3 regions of the Streptomyces sp. NPDC086077 genome follow, and region 2 is predicted to be linked to each of the others. Evidence: riboswitches for the same ligand, from Rfam matches in the RefSeq annotation. Region 2 holds a riboswitch; each other region holds the start of a gene.
What was found. Region 2 has a riboswitch for thiamine pyrophosphate ahead of thiO (glycine oxidase ThiO). Riboswitches for the same ligand answer to the same signal wherever they lie in the genome.
Positions count from the first base shown of each region.

Region 1: linked by a shared signal. The riboswitch ahead of thiC (phosphomethylpyrimidine synthase ThiC) and the one ahead of thiO (glycine oxidase ThiO) in region 2 are both predicted to bind thiamine pyrophosphate.
Region 3: linked by a shared signal. The riboswitch ahead of AB0O67_RS06850 (thiamine ABC transporter substrate-binding protein) and the one ahead of thiO (glycine oxidase ThiO) in region 2 are both predicted to bind thiamine pyrophosphate.

Region 1 covers NZ_JBFBJT010000109.1:464-6,187, reverse strand. The annotation lists gene AB0O67_RS26615 (YibE/F family protein) at 1-1,367, opposite strand, end outside; TPP riboswitch at 1,799-1,988, shown strand; gene thiC (phosphomethylpyrimidine synthase ThiC) at 1,982-3,778, shown strand; gene AB0O67_RS26605 (hypothetical protein) at 3,940-4,806, opposite strand; gene AB0O67_RS26600 (metallophosphoesterase) at 5,000-5,724, opposite strand, start outside.
Region 2 covers NZ_JBFBJT010000027.1:45,209-50,932, forward strand. The annotation lists gene pknB (Stk1 family PASTA domain-containing Ser/Thr kinase) at 1-1,247, opposite strand, end outside; gene AB0O67_RS11105 (thiazole synthase) at 1,366-2,163, opposite strand; gene thiS (sulfur carrier protein ThiS) at 2,167-2,367, opposite strand; gene thiO (glycine oxidase ThiO) at 2,364-3,530, opposite strand; TPP riboswitch at 3,527-3,639, opposite strand; gene AB0O67_RS11120 (hypothetical protein) at 3,692-4,054, shown strand; gene AB0O67_RS11125 (FAD-dependent oxidoreductase) at 4,151-5,314, shown strand; gene AB0O67_RS11130 (Rv2175c family DNA-binding protein) at 5,392-5,724, shown strand, end outside.
Region 3 covers NZ_JBFBJT010000014.1:50,102-55,825, reverse strand. The annotation lists gene AB0O67_RS06860 (ABC transporter ATP-binding protein) at 1-983, opposite strand, end outside; gene AB0O67_RS06855 (iron ABC transporter permease) at 983-2,671, opposite strand; gene AB0O67_RS06850 (thiamine ABC transporter substrate-binding protein) at 2,647-3,726, opposite strand; TPP riboswitch at 3,806-3,911, opposite strand; gene rlmN (23S rRNA (adenine(2503)-C(2))-methyltransferase RlmN) at 3,933-5,039, opposite strand; gene AB0O67_RS06840 (VOC family protein) at 5,242-5,682, shown strand.

The DNA of each region.
Region 1 (5,724 bases), on a different contig from region 2:
GCCCGGTACAGTCCGCGCCAGCCCATCGTGGGGTTGGCCTCGTGCAGTTCCCAGACAGCCGAGGTCTGCGTGACCGTCACGTCGTCGAGGACACCGAGCGAACCGATGATGACGCCGGCCAGCAGCAGACCGCTCATGTCGATCGTCGGGTAGAGGCCGTGGATGAGGCCGGTGTTGTCGTCGGTGTTGCCCGTGAGCGCCGCCCAGTCGATGAACAGCAGGCCGAGGACGCCGATCAGCAGCAGCGAGATCAGTGTGCCGAGCACGGCCACGGATGTCCGGGCCGACAGGCCATGGCACAGATAGAGCGCGATCAGCATGATGGCGCTCGCCCCGACCACTGCGACGACCAGCGGGTTCGAGCCCTGCAGAATCGCGGGCAGGATGAAGAAGTTGAGCACCAGGAAGCTGATGGCCAGCGCGACCAGTGCCATCACGCCGCGCAGCCGTCCGACCGCCACGACGGCCAGCGCGAAGAGGCCGGCGACCAGGGCCATCGGGAGACGGCGGTTCACGTCGGTGACCGAGTACTGCAGGTCCTCGGGCGCGGAGGGCTCGTAGGCGACCACGACCTTCTCGTCCTGGTGCAACTGCCGTGACTGGTCGGGCTGCACGACCTCGGTGAAGGTACGGCCCTTGTCCTCGCCGGTGTCGATACGGATCGTCGCGCGTTTGCAGGTGCCGTTCGCCTGCTGCTGGGCGGAGGAGCCCTCGGCGGTGGAGGTGTCGCCGTTCGGTGCCGGCGCCGAGCCGTTGACGGAGTCGCAGGGCAGTTCGTCGACCTTGGTGACCGTCGCCTGCTGGGTCTGACGGTCGAAGCCGACGCCGGTGCGCTCGTGCGGCGGGGCGCCGCCGGGCCACAGCACGGCGAGGCCGACCACCACGGCGGCGGCGAAGGGGATGAGTACCGCCGCGATGACCTTGCGCAGATGCATGGAGACGGGGGCCGCGGGACCGTGGGCGTGACTATGCGAGTGGCCGTGCCCGTGGCCATCACCGGAGCTGTGCCCCGACCCGTCGTCGGGGCCTTGGCCGCGTCCTTGGCCGCCGCCAGGTCCTTGACCGTGTCCGTGACCGCCACTGGGCTCTTGGCCCTGTCCGTGGCCGCCACTGGGCTCTTGGCCCTGTCCGTGGCCGCCGCCGGAGCCGGGATACTCGTCACCGTCACCCGGGCCGAAACCGCGGCCGTGACCGCCGCCCCAGCCCTGACCACCCCCTGGACCGTGACCACCAACCGGTTCGGAACCGTACCCCTGACCACGTCCCGGGCCGGCACCGTGCCCCCTCCCGTCCCCGGCACCGGCGCCGCCCTGCCCGGGAACACCCCCGGCACCGGCTCCGCGCTCGCGCCAGCCGCCCGGTCCCATACCTGGGGAAACCCCACTCAGCCCGAAGCCCGATCCGGTGCCCGAACCCGAGTTGCCCGGGCCAGATCCGCCACCGGGACCGAAGCCGGGCCCGCTCCCCGAGCCGAAACCCGGTCCGCCGCCTGCTCGCATGCCGGGAGCACCACCCCGGCCGTCGCTGTGACCACCGCCCTGCCCCATGCCCGGAGCACTACCCCGGCCACCGTCAGGAACGCCGCCTCGTCCCATGCCGGGAGCACCAACCGCACCGGCCGCAGCTCCACCCCCGCCCGCGTCCGAGTCGCGTCGCGGCCCCATGCCGGAGCCGGTTCCGCGCGGTGGTTCGTGCGGCGGGAACGGGGGCTGCTGATTCGTGGTCACCGACCGATCATCGCAAGAACGGCGGGGGCCCTCTGTTCACCGCGCCCGAATTGACGCTAGCGTGGGGGCACCTTTGTAAACGCGGGAGCTCGGAGCACCGGGCTGAGAGGGCGCTGACCTTCGTCTTCGCGATGTTTCACGTGGAACGTGACTCGGCACGAGTGATGTTTCCCATGAAGCGTCGACAGACGAGAACCGCTGCGTCGACCGCCGAACCTGTTACCGGGTAATGCCGGCGTAGGGAGATCGGTCTCATGGCCAACAAGGACGCACGCACGCCTGCCTCCACCCAGAACGCGACCGACGACGCGCGCAGCGAGGAGGCCGGGAAGTCCATCGGCTGGCACAAGGCGTATGTCGAGGGCTCACGCCCCGACCTGCGCGTGCCGGTCCGTCAGGTGCACCTCACCAACGGGCAGTCGGTCACGCTGTACGACACGTCGGGCCCGTACACCGATCCACTCGTCGACACCGACGTCCGCCGCGGTCTGTCGCCGCTGCGGGAGAACTGGATCATCGCCCGTGGCGACACGGAGGAGTACGCGGGCCGTCCCGTCCGTCCTGAGGACGACGGGATCAAGCACACGTCGCCGCGCGGCGGCCTGCGCAACCTCGACGCGGTCTTCCCCGGCCGCCCACGCCTGCCGCGCCGCAGCCGCGACGGCCGGGCGGTCACCCAGCTCGCGTACGCGCGCCGGGGCGAGGTCACGCCCGAGATGGAGTACGTGGCCATCCGGGAGAACGTCTCGCCCGAGGTCGTGCGCGAGGAGATCGCCGCGGGGCGGGCCGTACTGCCCGCGAACGTGAACCACCCGGAGATCGAGCCGATGATCATCGGCAAGCGGTTCCTGGTGAAGGTCAACGCCAACATCGGCAACTCGGCCGTGACGTCCTCCATCGAGGAGGAGGTCGAGAAGATGACCTGGGCGACCCGCTGGGGCGCCGACACGGTCATGGACCTGTCCACAGGCCGCAACATCCACACCACGCGCGAGTGGGTGCTGCGCAACTCCCCCGTCCCCATCGGCACGGTGCCGCTCTACCAGGCACTGGAGAAGGTCGACGGCAAGGCCGAGGAGCTGACCTGGGAGATCTACAAGGACACGGTCATCGAGCAGGCCGAGCAGGGCGTGGACTACATGACGGTTCACGCGGGCGTCCGGCTGGCGTACGTGCCGCTGACGGCGAACCGCAAGACCGGGATCGTCTCGCGCGGCGGCTCGATCATGGCGGCGTGGTGCCTGGCGCACCACAAGGAGTCGTTCCTGTACGAGAACTTCGAGGAACTGTGCGAGATCCTCGCCGCCTACGACGTCACGTACTCGCTGGGCGACGGCCTCAGGCCGGGCTCGATAGCGGACGCCAACGACGCGGCACAGTTCGCCGAACTGCGAACTCTCGGGGAACTCAACCGGATCGCGAAGCGTTGCAACGTGCAGACCATGATCGAGGGCCCGGGGCATGTCCCGATGCACAAGATCAAGGAGAACATCGACCTTCAGCAGGAGATCTGCGATGAAGCTCCGTTCTACACGCTCGGCCCGCTGACGACGGACGTCGCGCCGGCGTACGACCACATCACCTCCGGCATCGGTGCCGCGATGATCGCCTGGTGGGGCACTGCCATGCTCTGCTACGTCACGCCCAAGGAGCACCTGGGCCTGCCCAACCGCGACGACGTCAAGACCGGCGTCATCACCTACAAGATCGCCGCTCACGCGGCCGACCTCGCCAAGGGGCACCCCGGTGCGCAGGAGTGGGACGACGCGCTGTCGGACGCCCGCTTCGAGTTCCGCTGGGAGGACCAGTTCAACCTGGCCCTCGACCCGGACACGGCTCGTGAGTTCCACGACGAGACCCTCCCGGCCGAGCCTGCCAAGACGGCGCACTTCTGCTCGATGTGCGGGCCGAAGTTCTGTTCGATGAAGATCTCCCAGGACATCCGCCGTGAACATGGCGGTACACAGGCGGAGATCGAGGAGGGCATGGCGGAGAAGTCGAAGGAGTTCGCCGCCGCCGGCAACCGGGTTTATCTGCCGATCGCGGACTGACCCGGCCGATCCGACGGCACAAGGCGGGGCGCGCAGACCGTGCGGCCGCGGCCCCGTCCTCGTCGTCCTGGTCCGGTCCGATCCACTCCGGTCCGCACACGACAGCACACCGGCACCGCCGGATCTCCGGCTTGCGCACCACGGGGGGCGCAAGCCGCAGGTCATTCCGGCTTGTGGTCCGGGCCTCCGAAATCCGGGCTGGTGTAGTCCGGGCTCGAGAAGCTCGGGCGCGCGCCCGACGGGCCGTCACCGGGGCTGGTGAAGCCCGGACGGTCGTAGCCCAGGTGCGGCATACGACTGGTCGGGATCGTCGGGGCCGCACGTTGCAGTGCGGCCTGGCCCGGGGTGGTGAGGGCCTCCCGGAGGAACGGCAGGATGCCGTTCTCCAGCAGGGCCTGGCGCCAGGCCTCCCTGGCTGCGGCCACCTCGCCGCTGAGTTCCTCGTACGGACCGGAATTCAGTGAGGGCCGGTTGCGCAGTGCGGTGAGCAACAGGCCGACGGCGGCGAGCAGGATGGCGACCGCGGTCACGGCGCCGAACACCCACCCGGTGGTGACCATGGTCTGAGCGATGCCCGGCTCGGGGTCGAGCATCTTCAGGGTGTAGCCGACGAGCAGGAAGATCGCCGCGGCCGTGCCGGCCAGGACGGGTGCCAGCACCGCGACGATGGCGACGGCGCCCGCGCCGACCGTCTCGGCGGCGGCCTCTCCCATGGTGGTGGCGAGCCCCACGGCGCCCGTGCCCGGCTCGGTGGAGCCGGACTCGCGGGTGGCCGACGGGGTGGACGGCGCTGGGCGGCGCAGTTCCTCGCGGACCTTCACGTAGTGCTGGTACTCGGTCGTCGCGGCCGCCGTGATGAGTGCGGTGGCGTTGAGCGCCATGGTGCGCAGCTGTTCCGGGTTGAGCCGCTGTCCGACAGCGGCCAGTTCGGGTCGGTGGTGCGCGGAGCGCAGCGCCTCATCGAGGAGCCGCTCGTATTCCTGGCGGTCCTCGCTCAACAGGTGCTGCGGAACGCTGTTCATGTGCATCCCCCGATGCTCCGTAGGGCTTGGGGCTCGCACGCTGACGAGCCGTCGGGCAGAAACGGAGGGGAGCCTGCTACGGATAAGGCGATGGTAGAGCGGTGACGGTGCGCCGTGACAGGGGGTTTCCAGAAATTGCCCGCTGTCCTGCGCCGTGGTGCGCCGGGGCGCCGCCCGGGTACGCCTGCCCCGGGAACGCTCAGTTATCCAGGGGAAGTTGCTGGACCAGCAGCTTTCCGGCCATGGTCACGCCGCCGTCCATCGCGATGGCGAGCCCGTCGGCGTAGATATGCGGTCCGTCGACCACCGGACCGGCGCTGTCCTCGCCGTCCTCGGATCCGACCTCGCCCAGCAGATAGGGAATGGGGCTGTGGCCGTGAACGATGCGGGTGCCGCCGTACGTATCGAGCAGTGAGCGAACGGCGTCGGCGCCGCCCTCGTCGCGGAAGGAGAAGCGCTTGGTGAACTTGCGGAACAGGTCCCAGACCTCGTCCGCGTCGTTGCGGGTGAGGGCCTCGCGGACGTTGTCGTTGACGGCCTCGATGGAGTCGCCGTAGTCGAGGTAGGCGGTGGTGTCCGAGTGGACGAGCAGATGACCGTCGGTCTCGGTGAGCGCGTCCAGGCGGGCCATCCACTGCAGATGGTGGTCCTGGAGGCGGTCCATGTCGGTCTTCTGGCCGCCGTTGAGCAGCCAGGCCGCCTGGAAGGTGGCGGTGCCCGCGCCGGAGTTGACGGGCGTGTCGCCGAACCGCTTGGCGCCGAGCAGCAGCAGCTCGTGGTTGCCCATCAGCGCCTTGCAGTAGCCGCCGGCCGCGGCGGCCTCGGCGGACAGCCGCATGACGAGGTCGATGACGCCGATGCCGTCGGGACCGCGGTCGGTGAAGTCACCCAGGAACCACAGTCGCGCGGTGCCCGCGCACCACT
Region 2 (5,724 bases):
CCGCGCCTCACCGTGTCGCTGTAGGCGTGCCTGACCTGCCCGACCTCCAGACCGGCGTCCGCGAGCCGGTCCTCGGCCTGCGCCTCGGTCTTCGCCAGCAGCGGCGGGACCTCGGTGAACTGGCCGGAGTTGATGTACCAGACACCCAGACCGAGGCCCAGTGCCAGCAGGACCGCGGCGACGAGCGTGACGACCGTGCGCCGCGGGCGGGGGCTGCGGCGCGGGGTGTCCAGGGGCGGCGACTCCAGACGGCTGGTCCGGTGGTACCGGGACTCGTCGTCGTCCTCGTTCACGGGCAGCTGCCGCAGCGCGGTGAGCGCGCGCGGGATGACGCTCGTGCGGTCGTCGGCGTTGTCGTGCTGCGCGGTGACCGCCTGCGGGGGCACCGCGTCGAGCTGCTCGGCACCGAGCGCGGCCCGCGACTCGCGGACCCGGGCGAGCAGCGCCACGGCGTCGTACGGGCGGATCTCCGGCATGCGGGCGGTCGCCGCGGCGACCAGCTCGTCCAGCTCGTACGCCAGGCCGGGCACGGCCGCCGAGGGCGGCGGGACGTCCTCGTGCACATGCCGGTAGAGCACCTGGGCGGGCGATTCCCCGGTGTGCGGCTTGCCGCCGGTCAGCATCTCGTAGAGCACCACACCGCACGCGTACACGTCGACGCGGGGATCGGCGCTGCCGTGCTCGATCTGCTCGGGCGCGAGGTAGGAGACGGTGCCGAGGACGGACCCGGTGGTCTGGGTGACCGTGTCCACGGACCGGACGAGCCCGAAGTCGGCGACCTTGACCCGGCCGTCGTCCCCTATGAGGACGTTCTCCGGCTTCATGTCCCGGTGCACGAACCCGGCGCGGTGGGCGGCGCCCAGCGCGGCCAGGACCGGCTCCAAAATGTCCAGCGCGGCCCGCGGCTGCAGCGCCCCGCGCTCGCGCAGCACGTCCCGCAGGGTGCAGCCGGAGACGTACTCCATCGCCAGGTAGACGTACGATCCGTCCGCCCCCTGGTCGAACACCTGGACGACATTCGGGTGGGCGAGCCGGGCCACCGACTTGGCCTCGCGGATGAAGCGCTCGACGAAGGAGACGTCGGCGGCCAGGGTCGGGTGCATCACCTTGAGCGCGAGGACGCGGTCGAGGCGGGTGTCCACGGCTCGGTAGACCGTGGCCATCCCGCCGACCGCGATCCGCGCGTCGACGCGGTAACGGCCGTCGAGCAGTCGCCCGACCAGAGGGTCTTGAAGGGTCGTGTCCACGCAGGCGAGTGTACGAGCCGTCACCGACACCGCTCGCCGGTTCCCGGAGCATCGGGGCGGTACTGCAGCGGACCTGTGACGTGTCTGGCGCGCGCACGCGCGACCACGTGGTAGGGGATCACTGGAAGGCGGGCCGCTCCGGGTCCAGCGCGGCCATCCCCGCCACCGGCGAGGAGGCCTCCGCGAAGTGCCGCCGGGGGATACGCCCCGCCAGCCGGGCCAGCCGTCCCGCCTCCACGCCGTTGCGCATGGCGGCGGCCATCAGCACCGGTTCCTGGGCCCGGGTCACGGCTGAGGCCAGCATCACACCCGCGCACCCCAGCTCCATCGCGAACGCCGCGTCCGACGCCGTGCCCGCTCCCGCGTCCAGGATCACCGGCACGCGCGCGTGCTCGACGATCAGCTGGAAGTTGTGCGGGTTGCGGATGCCGAGCCCCGAGCCGATCGGCGACCCGAGCGGCATGATCGCGGCACAGCCCACGTCCTGGAGCCTGCGCGCCAGCACAGGGTCGTCGTTGGTGTAGGGCAGCACCGTGAAACCGTCGTCCACCAGCGTCTCCGCGGCGTCCAGCAGCTCGATCGGGTCCGGCAGCAGGGTGCGTTCGTCGGCGATGACCTCCAGCTTGACCAGGTCGGTGCCGAGGGCCTCGCGCGCGAGGCGGGCGGTCAGCACGGCCTCCCCGGCCGTGAAGCAGCCGGCCGTGTTGGGCAGCATCCGGATGCCCAGCCTGTCCAGCACCGACAGGACGGAGCCGTGCACATCGGGGTTGACGCGCCGCATCGCCACGGTGGTCAGCTCCGTTCCGGAGGCGACCAGCGCCCGCTCCAGCACGTCCAGGCTGGGCGCACCGCCGGTGCCCATGATCAGCCGCGAGGTGAAGGTCGTACCCCCGAGGACGAAGGGATCGTCGGCCATGGGTCAGCCTCCTTGGACGGCGGTGAGGACCTCGACACGGTCACCCTCGGAGAGGGGCGTGACGGGCCACTGCGCGCGCGGGACGACGGTTTCGTTGAGGGCGGCGGCCACACCGGAGGGCGCCGCGGTGAGCGTGCGTACGAGGGTGTCGAGGGCCGTGCCGTCGGTGATCCGGCGGGGCTCCCCGTTGACGGAGATGATCATGCGGGCTGCTCCGTGAGTACGGCGCCGAAGCGCTTCGGCGTGAAGGGACGGGCCTCGTCCGGGAGTTCACCGGTGGTCAGGACGTGCGCCATGGCGTCGCCGGTGACCGGGGTGAGCAGGACACCGTTGCGGTAGTGGCCGGTGGCCAGCAGCAGGCCGTCCAGGCCGGTCGGGCCGAGCAGGGGGGCGTTGTCGGGCGACCCGGGGCGCAGACCCGCGCGGGTCTCGGTAAGGGGCAGCTCGGTGATGCCGGGGACCAGCTCGTGCGCGTCGCGCAGCAACTCGTACACGCCCCCGGCGGTGACCGTGGTGTCCCAGCCCAGTTCCTCGCTGGTGGCGCCGACGACCAGCTCGCCGCTCTCGCGCGGCACCAGGTACACATGGCTGCCGCGCACCACCGCGCGCACGGTGCGGTTCAGGAACGGCGCGTGGGCCGGGGGCACGGTCAGTCGCAGCACCTGCCCCTTCACCGGCCGCACGGGCGGCAGCACGGCGTCCGGGACGCCCGCCAGCCGCCCGCTGAGGCTCCCGGCGGCCAGCACCACCTGCCCGGCGCCCACCTCGGTCCCCGCGCGCGTGACGACGCCCGCCGCCCGCTCCCGGACGACCAGCAGCCGCTCGGCCCACTCCCGGTGGAAGATCACGCCCGCCCGGCCGCAGGCGGCCACCAGGGCGGCCGAGAGCCGCCGCGGGTCGATCTGGTGGTCGCCGTCCACCCGCAGCCCGCCGCGCACACCCGGCGCGAGCATCGGCTCCAGGCGGCGGCACTCCCGGCCCGACAGCCACTCGGAGTCCAGCCCGTAGCGCCGTTGCAGGGCATGCAGTTCGCGCAGGTGGGCGCGGTCGTCGGCGTCCAGTGCGACGGCCAGGGTGCCGCACCGGCGGTAGCCGAGGTCGTGTCCGGTGAGGTCGGTGAGCTCGGCCGCGAAGTCCGGATAGCGGCGGGCCGAGGCGAGGTTCAGACCGAGCAGGGTCTCCTCGCCGTAGTGGAGTTCCGTGACGGCGGCGAGCATGCCGGCCGCCACCTGGGCGGCCCCGCCGCCGGGTTCGGGGTCGAGTACGGCGGTGGCGAGTCCACGCTGTGCGGCCCGCCAGGCCGTGACCAGGCCGATGATTCCGCCCCCGATGACGAGGACGTCTGACGTACGTGCGGAGGACGACACGGGCTTCAGCCCCTCCCTTCGCCGGCATGACCCGGATCAGGTTCGTACGGTCGGAGGCCGGCCAGCCTCCCTCTCAGCCCGGTACGTCCGGGCTCCCGCGAGTGCTCTACGGTGGCCACCCTAGCTCTTGCCCGCACGCCTCTGTAAGGGAGCCTCCCGGCATGGCCCGCTCACTGGACGGACTCGTCCTCGCTCCCGTCGCCGACCAGGCCCCGGGACAGGTCGGGACGCGCACCCGGTTCACGTACCACGAGCAGGACGGCGAGATCCGGGCCGAGTACGCCGGTGGGGACGTCGTGCGCGGATACCTGGTGGGCACCCGCGAGGGCGACCGGCTGGACTTCCGGTACGTGCAGCTCAAGCAGGACGGTACGACGTCCTCGGGGCACTGCGTTTCGACGGTCGTGGAACTGCCCGACGGGCGGGTGCGACTGGAGGAGAGCTGGGAGTGGGAGTCGCAGGCGGGCAGCGGGACGAGCGTGGTCGAGCAGGTCGGCCGGAGATCCGGGGAAGGCGACCGGTAGCACCCCCTTACTGACAAACTGTCAGTTGTCTATGGTGATCAGGTGAGCGAGCAGAAGAGGGCACAGGCGCGGCGCGTGGTCGTCGTGGGGGCGGGGATGGCCGGGGTGCAGACCGCGGTGGCCCTGCGGGAACAGGGCTTCCCCGGCACCGTGACGCTGATCGGCGCCGAGCCGCACCAACCGTACGACCGGCCGCCGCTCTCCAAGGCGGTCCTGCTCGGCAAGGCCGAGGGCTCCGCCTTCGACGTCGACTTCGAGGCGCTCGGCATCGAGCTGCACCTGGGGCGCGAGGTGACCGGCGTGCGCCTCGCCGACCACGGGCTGGACACCGAGTCCGGCCCGGTGCCCTACGACGTGCTGGTCCTCGCCACCGGTGCCGAACCCGTCACCCTGCCGGGCGCGGAGGGCGTCCCCGGTGTGCACCTGCTGCGCACCCTGGACGACGCCGAGCGGCTGCGGCCGGTGCTCGCCCTGCAGCACGACATCGTGGTCGTCGGCGCTGGCTGGATCGGCGCGGAGTTCGCCACGGCCGCCCGGGAGGCCGGCTGCGCGGTGACCGTCGTCGAGGCCGCCGCCCGTCCCCTCGCCGGGGCACTGCCCGCCGACGTGGCCGCGCCGATGAGCGCCTGGTACGCCGACAGCGGCGCCGTCCTGCGCACCCACGCGCGCGTGCGGAGCGTCGAGCCGGGCGCGGTCGTCCTGGACGACGGCACGCGGGTGCCCGCCGGCGCCGTCGTGGTCGGCATCGGCGCCCGGCCCGCCACGCGCTGGCTCGCCGGCTCCGGCATCGAGCTCGGCTGGTACGGCGAGGTCGTGGCCGACGACCACCTGCGCACCTCGGCGCCGGACGTCTACGCGGTCGGCGACTGCGCGTCCTTCCCCTCGGGGCGCTACGGCGAGCGGCTGATGGTGCACCACTGGGACAACGCCCTGCAGGGCCCCCGCACGGTCGCCGCGAACATCATCGGCGAGGCACCGGCGGTCTACGACCCGGTGCCGTACTTCTGGTCCGAGCAGTTCGGGCGGTTCGTGCAGTACGTCGGGCACCACACCACCGCAGACACCACCGTGTGGCGCGGTGACCCCGCCGGGCCCGCCTGGTCGGTGTGCTGGCTGCGCGAGGGCCGGCTCGCCGCGCTGCTCGCGGTGGGCCGCCCGCGGGACCTGGCGCAGGGCCGGCGGCTGATCGAGGCCGGGACCGTGATGGACCCGGACCTGCTGGCCGACCCGGCACGCCCTCTGAAGGCGGCCACGGCGTAACGCGTCGTCGCAGGTGGGCGGGGTCGGTGGGCGGGGCTGACTTCCGACTGTCGGTGGGGGATGGCAGGCTTGTTCCCGTGACCGAGATTGACGCAAAGATCGATGCTCTCGTCCCCGCCTGGCTCACCCTCCCCGACATCGCCGAAATGCTCGGCGTCGAGGTGACGCGTGTGCGGCAGCTGGTCAAGGACGGCCAGCTCATCGCCGTGCGCCGGGGTGAGAACCGCGCGCTGCACGTGCCCGCCGCCTTCATCGACGGGGACAAGGTCGTCAAGGGCCTGTCCGGGACCCTGACGCTCCTGCGGGACGACGGCTTCACGGACGAAGAGATGGTGGAGTGGCTCTTCACCCCCGACCCGAGCCTGCCGGGCACGCCCGCGCAGGCGCTCAGCGAGAATCGCGGCACGGAG
Region 3 (5,724 bases), on a different contig from region 2:
CCCACGGTCCCCCCCACCTCGGGCGCGTCCCGCAGCGCACACGCCGCCTCCAACCGCGGTTCCCCGTCCACCGGTTGCAGATGTACGGCGACATGGGTGCCCTTGAACGTCCGCGCGGCCACCGTGCACCGCAGCCCGGCGTCCGGGGCGACCAGACGCACACCGGCGGGCCGTACGAGCACCGTCCGCGCCCCCTGCGCCGCGCCCTCCGGCACCGGCAGCTTCCCCCACACCGTGTCCGCGGCCTGCGCGCTCACCGTCGCTTCGGTGACGTTCTCGAAGCCCAGGAAGCGCGCCACGAACTCGTCCGCGGGCCGCTGCCACACCTGAAGCGGCGTACCGGACTGGGCGATGCGCCCGTCCCGCATCACCACCACCCGGTCGGCCAGCGCGAAGGCCTCCCCCTGGTCATGGGTCACCGCGAGCACCGTCGTCCCCAACCGGCCGAACAGTTCGCGCAGTTCCACGACGAGCCGTTCCCGCAGCGACCGGTCCAGCTGGCCGAGCGGCTCGTCCAGCATCAGCAGCCGGGGCCTGGGCGCCAGCGCCCGGGCCAGCGCCACGCGCTGCTGCTCGCCGCCGGACAGCGCGGCGACCGCCCGGCGCGCGGCACCCGGCAGCCCGACCAGCTCCAGCAACTCCGTCACCCGCGCCTGTCGCTGTGCCTTCGGCGCCCCGCGCATCCGCAGCCCGAAGGCCACGTTGCCGCCCACGTCCCGCTGGGGGAACAGCTGGTGGTCCTGGAACATCAGCCCGACGCCCCGCTGATGCGCGGGCACACGGGACTGGTCGCGGCCGTCGAGCAGTACCCGCCCGGCGTCCAGCTGTTGCAGCCCTGCGACGGCCCGCAACAGCGTCGACTTGCCGCTGCCACTGGGCCCGAGCACGCACACCACCTCGTGCTCGGCGACCTCCAGGTCGACGTCGTCGAGTACCGGCCGCCCACCGAACCGCACGGTCGCGTTCTCCAGGCCGAGCAGCATCAGAACTCCCCCGTCCGGTCGGTCCGCAGCCGCTCCAGCACCAGCAGCGCCGCCGCGCACACCACCATCAGAATCGTCGAAAGGGCCATGGCCTGGCCGTAGTTGAGGTCGCCGGGTCGTCCCAGCAGCCGCGCCACGGCGACCGGCAGGGTCGGGTTGTCCGGACGTGCGATGAACACCGTCGCCCCGAACTCCCCCAGCGACACCGCGAAGGCGAATCCGGCCGCGACCAGCAGCGCCCGCCGCACCATCGGCAGATCCACCTCACGCCAGGCCCGCCACGGCGACGCCCCGAGCACCGCCGCCGCCTCACGCAGCCGTACGTCGACCGCCCGCAGCACCGGCAGCATGGTCCGCACGACGAACGGCACCCCGACCAGCGCCTGCGCCAGCGGCACCAGGATCCACGAGGCTCGCAGGTTCAGCGGCGGCTCGTCGAGGGCGATCAGGAACCCGAACCCGACCGTCACCGCGGACACGCCCAGCGGCAGCATCAGCAGCGCGTCGAACCCGCGCACGAACCGCCCCGCGTCGCGCCGGGTCAGCGCCACCGCGGCGAGCCCGCCGACCAGCACGGCGATCGCGGTGGCGACGACCGCGTACGACAGCGAGTTGCCGATCGCGTCGATCGGCGGGACGAGGAAGGTGCCGCCGTCCTCGCTGGTCAGCGCCCGGTAGTAGCCGAAGCCGGGGGCATCGAGCGAGCGCTGCACCAGCACGGCCAGCGGCAGCAGGATCAGCAGGGCGACGACGGCCAGGACACCGGCGAGCAGAGCCCACTGCCCGGCCCCGCGCGGCCGGCGCGCGGTCACGGACGCGTCCACCAGCCGCAGGGCGGTCTCCCGGCGCCGTACGGTCCAGGCGTGCACGGCGAGCACCGCGCCCACCGCCGCGAACTGGACCATGGTCAGCACGGCGGCGGTGGCGAGGTCGAAGACCTCCGTGGTCTGCCGGTAGATCTCGACTTCGAGAGTGGAGAAGGTGGGCCCGCCGAGGATCTGCACCACACCGAAGGAGGTGAAGGTGAACAGGAACACCATCAGCGCGGCGGCGGCCACGGCCGGCCCCAGCGCGGGCAGGGTGACGCTCCGCCAGGCGCCCAGGCGTGAGGCCCCGAGCATCCGCGCGGCCTCCTCCTGGCGGGGGTCGAGCTGCGCCCAGAGCCCGCCGACCGTCCGTACGACGACCGCGTAGTTGAAGAAGACGTGCGCGAGCAGGATCGCCCACACCGTGGTGTCCAGCCGTACGCCCCACAGGTCGTCCAGCAACCCGCCGCGTCCGACCAGTGCCAGGAAGGCCGTTCCGACCACGACAGTCGGCAACACGAACGGCACCGTCACGACCGCCCGCAGCACCTGCTTGCCGGGGAAGTCGAGGCGGGCGAACACATAGGCGCCCGGCAGCGCGATCAGCAGCGTCAGCGCGGTCGAGGCGAGCGCCTGCCAGGTGGTGAACCACAGGACGTGCCGGATGTCGGACTGGGTGAGCACGTCGGCGAGCCGCCCGAACCGCCAGGTCCCGTCGGCCTTCAGCCCGCGGCCGACGATCGCGGCGACGGGGTAGGCGAAGAAGACCGCGAAGAACGCGACGGGCAGGGCGAGAAGCCCGAGCCGCGCCGCGTTCCCGCGCGCCCTGGAAGCCGTGCCGGCCCGTGCCTCGCGGCCTACTTCAGTACCAGCGACGTCCACGCCTTGACCCACTCGTCACGGTTTTCGGCGATCTTCGCCGGGTCCATGGTCTGGGGATCCTCGGCCTGCGGGCCGAACTCCACGAACTCCTGGGGCACCTGGGCGGCCTCCCGCACCGGGTAGACGAACATGTTCAGCGGCAGGTCGTCCTGGAACTGCTTGGTGAGCATGAAGTCGAGGAGCGCCTTGCCGCCCTCGGGGTTCTTCGCGTTGCTGAGCAGCCCGGCGTACTCGACCTGGCGGAAGCAGGTGCCCATGGCCACGCCGGTCGGGGCGGTCTTCGGCTTCGGGTCGGCGAAGAGGACCTCGGCGGGCGGCGAGGAGGCGTAGGACACCACCAACGGCCGGTCGCCGCCGGCCTTCCTGCCGCTCGCGGAACCCGAGAACTCCTCGTTGTACGCCTGCTCCCAGCCGTCGACGACCTTCACGCCGTTCGCCTTGAGCTTCTTCCAGTAGTCCGCCCAGCCGTCGTCGCCGTACTTGGCGGCGGTGCCGAGCAGGAAGCCGAGACCGGGCGAGGAGGTGGAGGCGTTCTCGGTGACCAGGAGGTTCTTGTACGCGGGATCGGCCAGGTCGTCCAGGGTCTTCGGCGGGTCCAGCCTGCGCTCGCTGAAGTAGGCCTTGTCGTAGTTGACGCAGATGTCGCCGGTGTCGACGGGCGTGACACGGTGCTGGTCCTGGTCGGCCCAGTACTCGGGCAGGACCATGTCGGCGCCCTTCGCCTCGTACGGCTGGAAGAGGCCGTTGTCGAGCGCGCGGGAGAGCAGGGTGTTGTCGACGCCGAAGAGGACGTCGCCCTGCGGGTTGTCCTTGGTCAGGACGGCCTTGTTGACGGCCTGGCCGGCGTCCCCGTCCTTGAGGACCCTGACCTCGTAGCCGGACTGCTTCTCGAAGGCGGCGATCACGCTCTTGGACACGACCCACGAGTCGTGGCTGACGAGGGTGACCGTCCTGGAGTCCGAGCCGTCGCCGCCGGACTCCGAGGACCCGCACGCGGACAGCGTGACCAGGCCGAGCCCGACGACGGCGGCGGTGAATTTCTTGGTGGTGCTCACTGATTTTCCTCCTGGCTGACCAGGAAGAGACGCGGCCCTGCCCGGGACCTGGAACGGGTTCCCGGGCAGGGCGCAACAGCTTGAGTGACGACCGATCTCCCTACCCAGAATGACCTGGGCGAGGTTCAGAGGGTCTGCGGACTGTCCCGCACTCTCAGCGCTGTGGCGCTCCCCTGCCGGAATATGAAGATGTGTACGGCGTCAGACTACCGCTCGGTGGCGGCGAGCTGACCACACGCCCCGTCGATCTCCTGACCACGGGTGTCCCGGATCGTCACCGGTACACCATGGGCGGCGATGGCCTCGACGAACGCCTTCTCGTCCTCGGGCCGGGACGCGGTCCACTTGGAGCCCGGGGTCGGGTTCAGCGGGATGAGGTTGACGTGCACCGGCTTGCCCTTGAGCAGCCGGCCGAGCCGGTCACCGCGCCAGGCCTGGTCGTTGATGTCCCGGATGAGCGCGTACTCGATGGACAGCCGCCGCCCGGACTTCTGGACGTAGTCGAACCCGGCGTCGAGCACCTCGCGCACCTTCCAGCGGGTGTTGACGGGGACGAGGGTGTCGCGCAGTTCGTCGTCCGGGGCGTGCAGCGAGATGGCCAGCCGGCACTTGAAGCCCTCGTCGGCGAAGCGGTGGATCGCCGGCACCAGGCCGACCGTCGAGACGGTGATCCCACGCTGCGACAGCCCGAGCCCGTCCGGCTCGGGGTCGGTCAGCGCGCGGATGGCCCCGACGACGCGCTTGTAGTTGGCCAGGGGCTCGCCCATGCCCATGAAGACGATGTTCGACAGCCGCGAGGGCCCGCCTGGCACCTCACCGTCGCGCAGCGCCCGCATGCCGTCCACGATCTGGTGGACGATCTCGGCGGTGGACAGATTGCGGTCGAGTCCGGCCTGCCCGGTGGCGCAGAACGGGCAGTTCATCCCGCACCCCGCCTGCGAGCTGATGCACATGGTCACCCGGTCCGGGTACCGCATCAGCACCGACTCGACGAGCGTCCCGTCGAACAGCCGCCACAGCGTCTTACGGGTGGTGCCCTCGTCCGTCGACAGATGCCGCACGACGGTCATGAGCTCCGGAAGCAACGCCTCCCGCAGCTTGCCGCGCGACCCGGCGGGGATGTCGGTCCACTGCTCTGGGTCGTGCGCGTACCGCGCGAAGTAGTGCTGCGAGAGCTGCTTGGCGCGAAACGGCTTCTCACCGATCTCGGCAACGGCTTCCTTGCGCTCGGCAGGCGTGAGATCGGCAAGATGCAGCGGCGGCTTCTTGGCTCCGCGCGGGGCGACGAATGTGAGTTCTCCGGGCTTAGGCATGGCTCCACCAGTGTCGCAGATCCACATGGGTGACCTGCGGCTGCCGCTGTCTACGAATGTCGCTAGTAGCCGTCACCGCTCGTTCTCATGCTTGATCTGTACCTCGTAGAGCGCAGCAACCAACGTGAGAACGTCCCACCGGCCCCGTCCCAGGGACATCAGCGGCCACCACCGGCCGCACCAGGAAGAAGGAGAGACCAGCATGGCGATTCAGCGGATGGACAACGTCGGCATCGTCGTCGAGGACATGGAGGCCGCCATCGCGTTCTTCGTGGAACTCGGTATGGAGCTGGAGGGCAGGGCGGAGGTCGAGGGTCTCGTCGCCGACCAGTGCACCGGACTCGACGGCGTCCGCTGCGACATCGCGATGGTCCGGACCCCGGACGGTCACAGCCGGCTCGAGCTGGCGAAGTACCACAGCCCCGCGGTGATCAGCGCCGGGCCGCGCAACCGGCCGCACAACATTCTGGGCACGCACCGCGTCATGTTCGCCGTCGACGACATCGAGGACACTGTTGCCCGCCTGCGCCCTCACGGCGCCGAACTCGTCGGCCGGATCGCCCGGTTCGAGGACAGCTATCTGCTCTGCTACCTCCGCGGCCCGGCGGGCATCATCGTCGGACTGGCCCAGCAACTGCGCTGAGAAGACGAAACCGAACCATCCAGCCGAACGGAAGCCATGGGA